Marichromatium purpuratum 984: one gene and its partner. The main gene of each other region encodes a partner of the protein of the gene in region 2 in a complex. Links are inferred from orthologs where the notes say so. Each region holds a gene or a part of one and is shown on either strand. Other genes may lie near its edges.

The links. The genes of interacting proteins can lie anywhere in the genome.
Region 1: the proteins of MARPU_RS14560 (region 2) and dsbD are in contact, whole or in part, in a crystal structure (PDB 1JZD), measured with the Escherichia coli proteins. The link is inferred for Marichromatium purpuratum 984 from one-to-one orthologs.

What each region holds. Positions count from the first base shown.
Region 1 is NZ_CP007031.1:251,041-254,521, forward strand. What follows is about bases 267-3,295. They hold dsbD (protein-disulfide reductase DsbD), read right to left. Parts: upstream 2,908-3,295; coding sequence 625-2,907; downstream 267-624. Other genes in these bases: MARPU_RS01100 (TlpA family protein disulfide reductase), read right to left, coding at 267-628; cutA (divalent-cation tolerance protein CutA), read right to left, coding at 2,907-3,242. Outside these bases: more of MARPU_RS01100, read right to left, coding at 59-266. UniProt on the Escherichia coli protein: Required to facilitate the formation of correct disulfide bonds in some periplasmic proteins and for the assembly of the periplasmic c-type cytochromes.
Region 2 is NZ_CP007031.1:3,355,558-3,359,511, forward strand. Bases 1-2,937 are described here. They hold MARPU_RS14560 (DsbC family protein), read right to left. Parts: upstream 1,867-2,937; coding sequence 1,135-1,866; downstream 1-1,134. Other genes in these bases: mutS (DNA mismatch repair protein MutS), read left to right, coding at 1-309; MARPU_RS14555 (PP2C family protein-serine/threonine phosphatase), read right to left, coding at 323-1,108; MARPU_RS14565 (YajQ family cyclic di-GMP-binding protein), read right to left, coding at 1,875-2,357; xerD (site-specific tyrosine recombinase XerD), read right to left, coding at 2,392-2,937. Also shown: more of xerD, read right to left, coding at 2,938-3,288; MARPU_RS17760 (hypothetical protein), read right to left, coding at 3,288-3,452; MARPU_RS14575 (YcgN family cysteine cluster protein), read left to right, coding at 3,806-3,954. UniProt on the Escherichia coli protein: Acts as a disulfide isomerase, interacting with incorrectly folded proteins to correct non-native disulfide bonds.

The DNA.
Region 1 (3,481 bases), 3.1 Mb from region 2 along the record:
GCGAATTGTCCGTATTTTACGGGATGATGTCCAGCTGGTTCGGCGAATTCACGCCCCGTCAGCGGGCGCTCGCGGGGTCGTCAGCGAGTCGGGCGGCGAGTTGTTCGAATTGTGCCTGATCGAGCACCCCGGTGTGGCTGAAGATGCGCCGGCCACGGGCGTCGAAGGCGACGGTGAAGGGCAGTCCCTCGACGCGGTTGCCGAGGCGCCGGGCGAGGTCGATGGCCTCGAGATCGGCGAGCAGCACGGTGAGATCGAGCGGGTGTTCGGCGAGGAAGGCGCGGGTCGTCTCCGGGCGGTCGACGGCGATCGCCACCACCGCCAATCCGGTGGTGGCATGGGCGCTGGCGAAGCGCTCGAGTCGCGGTAGCTCTTCGGCGCAGTCTGGGCACCAGACTGCCCAGAAGTTGAGGACCAGCGGGCGGCCGGCCCAAGCGTTGCTGGTGTGTTCGCGCCCACCGAGATCGGACAGGCGGAAGTCCGGCAGCTGGTCGAGCGTGCCGCCGCGCAGCCCGACGTGATGGTCACGGTCGGCGCCCTGGTCGAGCCAGCGCTGACCGAGGACCGCCGCGCCGATGCTGATGCCGCCGGCCAGTGCGGTGACCAGCACCACCTTGACCGGGTTCACGGCGCGGCCCGGCGCAGGTGATCGGCGAAGGCCTCGGCGGGGGTGAAGCCGACCAGGCGGAAGCCGGTGCGCTCGGCGCCGTCGGTGCCGAAGAACAGCACCGCCGGCGGTCCGGGGATGCCGAAGCGTCCCTGCATCAGCGCCTGATCGGCGGCGTCGTTGGCGGTGACATCAGCTTGCAGCAGCACGAAGCGGTCGAGTTCGGCGATCACCGCGGGGTCGCTGAAGGTGTAGCGCTCCATCTCCTTGCAGGCGACGCACCAGTCGGCATAGAAGTCGAGCATCACCGGGCGGCCCTGGGCGCTGGCGGCGGCCAGTTCGCGGTCGAGGTCGGCGACCGTCTTGACCCGGGTGAACGCGGCATGGGCCGCCTCGCCGCCGCCGATGCCGAGACCGCGCAGCGGCTGCAGGGTGTCCTTGCCGCCGGCGGCGGCGCCGATCAGCATCAGGCTGCCATAGACCAGCAGCGCCACCCCGAGTCCCTTCCACAGCTTGCGCCAGCCGCCGCTCTCGTGATCGAGCGGGCTGAGCGCGCCGAGATAGACCGCCGAGCAGATCAGCAACAGGCCCCACAGCAACATCGCCACCGCCGCCGGGATCACCCGTTCGATCAGGCTGATGGCGACGGCGAGCAGGGCGACGCCGAACACCGCCTTGACCGCCTCCATCCAGGCCCCGGCGCGGGGCAGCAGCTTGCCCGCCGAGGTGCCGATGACGATCAGCGGCGCGCCCATGCCGAGGCTCAGCGCGAACAGCGCCACGCCGCCGAGCAGCGCGTCGCCGGTCTGGCTGATGTAGATGAGCGCGCCGAACAGTGGCGGGGCGACGCAGGGACCGACGATCAGCGCAGAGAGCAGGCCCATGATCGCCACCCCGGCGAGGGTGCCGCCCTGTTGGCGGTTGCTGAGTGCGGCCAGGCGCGATTGCAGCGCGGCGGGTAGCTGGAGGTCGTAGAAGCCGAACATCGACAGCGCCAGGGCGATGAACACCAGGGCGAAGGCGCCGAGGATCCAAGGGTCCTGGAAGGCGGCCTGGAGGTTGGCGCCGAACAGCCCGGCGAGCACCCCGGCGACGGTGTAGGTCAGCGCCATCGCCAGCACGTAGACCAGCGACAGCACGAAGGCACGGCGGGTGGTGATGCCGGCACCCTGTCCGGCGATGATGCCGGACAGGATCGGGATCATCGGGAACACGCAGGGGGTGAAGGCGAGCAGCAGACCGAGCCCGAAGAACAGCGCCATGCTGGTCCACAGGCTGGCGTTGGCCAGGGTCGAGGCCAGTCGGTCCTGCTCGGAGACCGGCGCCGCGCTCGGCGCGGGCGTGGCCGGCGGCGGCGCGACGGCGAGGGGTGCGACGCTGCCGCCGGCGGGGAGGGCGAGCGCCACCGCGCGGGTCTGCGGCGGGTAGCAGATGCCGCGCTCGGCGCAGCCCTGGTAGCCGACCACCAGGGTGGTGTCGAGCGCCTCGGTGGTGGCGCGGCGCAGGCTCAGGTCGAGGGTGAGACGGTCGTGATAGACGGCGACGTCGCCGATGCTGCCGTCGGGCAGCACCGAGTCGTGCTTGATCTCGCCCGGCGGCAGCGCCGGCTGCTCGAGCGCGAGCCGGGCGTCGTCGAGCGCGACCTCGACCAGATCGCGATAGAGATAGGTGCCGGGGGCGATCTCCCAGTGCAGTCGCACCCGTTCGGGGCCGAGCACCTCGACCTGGAGGTCGAAGGCCTGGTCGACGGTGAGGATCTCGTCGTCGTCGAGGCCGAGGGCGCGGCTGATGCCGGCGCCGGCATCGAGGCCGGGCAGCGGGATCGCCGGGGCCGGCGCGGCGGTCGGCGGCGCAGGCAGGCGTACCTGGACGCGTTGGCGATGCGGCGGGTAGCAGAGCCCGGCGTCGGCACAGCCCTGTGAGGTGGTCTCCAGGGTGAGCACCTCGGGGGCCGCAGCGGTGCGCGTCACGGGCAGGGTGATCTCGACCGTGTCGCGATAGATGCCGACCTCGCCGAAGAACTCGTCCTGCTTGATCTCGGGCTCGGGCAGTACCGGCTCACCGAGGGTGATGCCGGCGGTGTCGGTGGTGAAGGCGAACTTGGCAGCGTAGAGATAGTAGCCCTCGGCGATCTGCCAGCGCACCTTCAGGGTGTCGGCGTCGATGGCCTCGGCGCTGGGCTGGAAGGCCTGATCCGGGAGCAGGAAGTCGTTGCGGGCCTGGGCGGCGAGTCCCGGGAGCAGCAGCGCGAGCAGCAGGAGCAGGGGCAGCAGACGTGACAGGGGGCCGAAGCGGGACATCAGGGGTGTGCTCCTGTGGCGGTGTCGATCCAGTTCAAGTAATCAGCGAGTCCCTCGGTGATGGGGACGGCGATCGCCTCCGGGGTCTCGTAGGGGTGGAGTTCGGCGAGTCGGTCGATGAGCGCCCGGCTGCGCGTGGCGCTGGTCTTGATCAGCAGCAGGACCTCGCTGTCACGGGCGATCTCGCCCGCCCAGCGATAGATCGAGGTCAGGCCGGGGACCAGGTTGACGCAGGCGGCCAGCTCCTCCTCGACCAGCTGTTCGGCGAGCCGGGTCGCCTGGGTGACATCGGGGCAGGTGCACAGCAACAGATGGTGGCGGGGGGCCGGGTGCATGCTCTGGGTCTCCTTGCGGGTATGGCCTGATCCTTCTTGGTGCGCCGCGTCCGCCGATGGTTCACGCCGGGGTGTTGCGGCATCCTGAGCGGCGCCGGCGCGTGCTGTCAATATGGCTTCCAGTCGCCAGTCGCCAGTCGCCAGCGGTCAGGGTACTGAACCGCTAAGACGCGAAGGGAACGAAGGGAGAAGAGAGAAAGGGAGCCGGCCTTCAGTCCTTGGCCTCTTCCTTCGCTGCC
Region 2 (3,954 bases):
CTGCGCGAGGGACCGGCGAACCAGAGCTACGGACTGGCGGTGGCTGCGCTCGCCGGGGTGCCGCAGCCGGTGATCGCGCGGGCCCGCACGCGGCTGCAGGAGCTGGAGCACAACGCCCGCGCCCACGCCGAGCGCGAGACGGTGCAGCTGTCGCTGTTCGCCGCCGAGCCGGCGGCCGCACCCACGCCCGAACCGCCGGCACCGGACCCGCTGCACGAGGCGCTCGAGGCACTCGACCCCGACGCGCTCAGCCCGCGCGAGGCGCTCGACGCGCTCTACCGACTGCGGGCACTGCTGACGACCAACTGAGCCGGCACGCCGCTCAGCCGAGCGGATCGGTCTCCGGCACCAGCCGGGGGCCGACACCGAGCAACGCCAGGGTGATGTTGTCCTTGCCGCCCGCGGCGTTGGCCGCGGTGATCAGGTCCTCGGCGGTCCGTCCCAGGGACGCGGGGTCGGCCGCGCGCAGCGCCTCGCGCAGCTGCGCCTCGCCGAGCATGCCGCTCAGCCCGTCGCTGCAGAACAGATAGAGATCTCCGGGTGCCAGGGTGCAGATCGACGAACTCACTCCGGGGCTCGGCAGCGAACCCAGCGCACGGGTGAGGATGTTCTCGCCGATGCCGCTCGCCATCGCCTCCTCGCGCGAGTCGTAGAGCCCTTGGTCGAGCACCTCCTGGAGCAGGCTGTGATCGCGCGAGAGCTGTTCGAGTACGCCGTCGCGCAGCCGGTAGAGACGCGAGTCGCCGACATGGGCGGCCACCATCCAGCCGGGACCGAGCACGCCGAGCACCACCGTGGTCCCCATCCCGGCGCACCCCGGATTGGTGTTGGCATGGCGCCAGATGGCGATGTTGGCCTCCTCGATCGCCGCCTCGACGAACAGCCGGGTACGCTCGGCGTCGTGGCGTGGCGAGGGGTGGCGACGGAAGCGCTCGGCGATGGTCTCGACCGCGGTGCGGCTGGCCACCTCGCCGGCGCTCGCGCCACCGACCCCGTCGGCGACCACGATCAGGCCGAGCGCGGGATGGACGCCGACGGCGTCCTCATTGTGCGCGCGCACCCGACCGCAGTCGGTCTGCCAGGCGTACTCGAGCTGATGCGACCACATCACGGGGCCACTCGCCGTCGCCGCGCTCAGGAGCCGGCCATCTGGTCGAGTTCGACCGCGAGGCGCTTGGGATCGACATAGCCCGGGATCAGGGTGCCGTCCTCGGTGACGATCGCCGGGGTGCCGCGCAGCCCCAGCTCACGCCCCAGCGCCATGTGCTCGGCCACCGGGTTGTCGCACTTGCGCATCTCGATCGACTTGCCCTGCTTGGCCTCGGTCATCGCCTCGCGACGCGCCTCGGCATCACCGGCGCACCACACCGAGACGGCCTCGCGATAGGCCTCGCTGCCCTCGCCGGCGCGGGGGAAGAACAGATAGCGCACGCGGATGCCGTTGGCGACATAGTCGTCGATCTGGCTGTGCAGCTTGCGGCAGTAGCCACATTCGATGTCGGTGAACACCGTCACCGTGTGCGCGGCGTCGGCGGGACCGAAGCTCACCATCGACTCCTCGCCAAGGGCGTCGATCAACCCCTTACGGGCCTCGGCCAGACGCGGCTCGGTGAGATCGGTGCGGGTCTTGAGGTCGACGATGCGCCCATCGATGAAATAACGACCGTCGGCGGTCATGTACATCAGCTCGCTGCCGACGAGCACCTCGTAGAGGCCATCGATCGGGGCCGGGCGGATGTCACGGATCTCGATGTCCGGGGACACCGCCTCGAGCGCGGCGCGAATCTGCTGCTCGGGACCGGCGTGGACGGCGGTGGCGAGGCAGCCGAGGGTGGCGGCCAGGGCGAGGGATCTGATTCTCAGCATGGGGCTTCCTAGTCTCTGAAGTTTTCGAATTGCAGCGGCAGCCCCCAGTCGGACTCACGCAGTAGCGTGATCACCGCCTGCAGGTCGTCGCGCTTCTTGCCGGTGACCCGCACCTGCTCGCCCTGGATCTGGGCCTGCACCTTGAGCTTGCTCGTCTTGATCGCCTTGACCATGCGCTTGGCGGTGTCGCTGTCGACGCCCTGCTTGAGGACGATCTCCTGGCGCGCGGCATTGAGCGTCTGCACCGCCTCGCCCGGCTCCAGCGCGGCGAGATCGATCTTACGCTTGACCAGCTTCTGGCGCAGGATGTCGAGCATCTGCTGGAGCTGGAACTCCTGCTCGGCGACGAGCTGGATCTTGTCCTCGGCGAGTTCGAAGCTGGCGGTGACGCCCTTGAAGTCGAAGCGGGTACCGATCTCGCGATTGGCCTGATCGACCGCGTTGCGCACCTCTTGTAGATCGAACTCGGAAACGATGTCAAACGATGGCATGAAGAACCTCGAACAGGGATATGGCCCGACCGGCTCAGCCGCGCGGATGATGCACGGCATGCATCCGCTTGAGCCGTTCACGGGCAACGTGGGTATAGATCTGGGTGGTTGAAAGGTCGCTGTGCCCGAGCAGCATCTGCACCACGCGCAGATCGGCGCCGTGATTGAGCAGATGGGTGGCGAAAGCGTGACGCAGGGTGTGGGGCGAGAGCGGCTTGAGCACCCCGGCCTCAATGGCATAGCGCTTGATCAGCATCCAGAATGCCTGACGGCTCATGTGCTCGCTGCGACTGGTGGGGAACAGATAGTCGCTGCAACGCCCGCCGAGCAGCTCCAGGCGCGGCCCCTTGACGTATTCGCGCACCCAGTGGGTGGCCTCGTCGCCGAGCGGCACCAGACGCTCGCGCCCGCCCTTGCCCTGCACCCGCACCACCCCCTGGGTGAGGCTGATCTGGGCAGGCATCAGGGTGACCAGCTCGGTCACCCGCAACCCGCTGGCATAGAGCACCTCGAGCATGGTGCGGTCGCGATGACCGCGCGGGTCGGTGGTATCGGGCGCGCGCAGCAGATACTCGACCTCGGCCTCGCTCAGACTCTTGGGCAAGGGGCGACCCAGGCGCGGGGTCTCGATGCGCGCGCTGGGGTCGTCAGCGATCACCTCGCGGCGCAGCAGATAGCGATAGAACTGACGCAGCGAGGAGACCAGCCGGGCGCTCGAGCGCGGCTTGCGCCCCTGCTCGGCGAGCAGCGCCAGATAGTCGAGCAGGTCCTGACGCGCGGCCGCGGCCAACCCGCGCTCGCGCTCGGCGGCGAGCCAGGCGGCGAAGGCGCGCAGATCGGAGCGATAGGCGCTCTGGGTGTTGCGGCTCGCGCCGCGCTCGAGCCACAGCGACTCGACGAAGCGCTCGATCAGGATCCCGTCCTCGGCCATCAGTCCTCCTCCCAGCCTTCGTGGCGCAGCAACCCGCGCTTGACGGCCAACGGCGCGGCGCAATTCTCCTCGCCCTGCGCCACGAGATCGATTCCGGCCAACGCACCCCCGCGCCAGTCGACGGCGATCGGCCCGAACGGGGCCTGGATCAGCGCCTTCGCCATGTTTCCCTCCTCCTCGACCCGGCCACCGGCCCAGCGACCGGACCGGCGATTATAGCCCAGGCGCCCGGCGGTCGACCTTCAGCAACCAGGGACGGTCTGAACCGCAAAGACCCAAAGCGCGCAAAGCGCTGACGGGATGACCACCTCCAGTGGTCCCCCAGACTCGCCCACCCGCAAGCAACACCGCTCGCCGGGGATCGCCGAGCAAGCTGAATGCATCCACAGGCGACAGGACGCTGTTAGCACTCTGCTCCTTTGTGTCTTTGCGGTTCAATCATCCCCCTGGCGAGACCCTCGGCTTTACGGCAAGATGAAGCGCTTTTCGCGCCCGATCGGGCGACCGAGGACCCCGCATGAACCAGATTGCCGCCCCCTTCTGGGAGACCACCCCGCTCGAGCTGATGGACGCCGAGCAATGGGACGCGCTCTGCGACGGCTGTGGCAAGTGCTGTCTGGAGAAGTTCGAGGACGAGGACACGGGTCGCATCGTCTATTCGCGCAT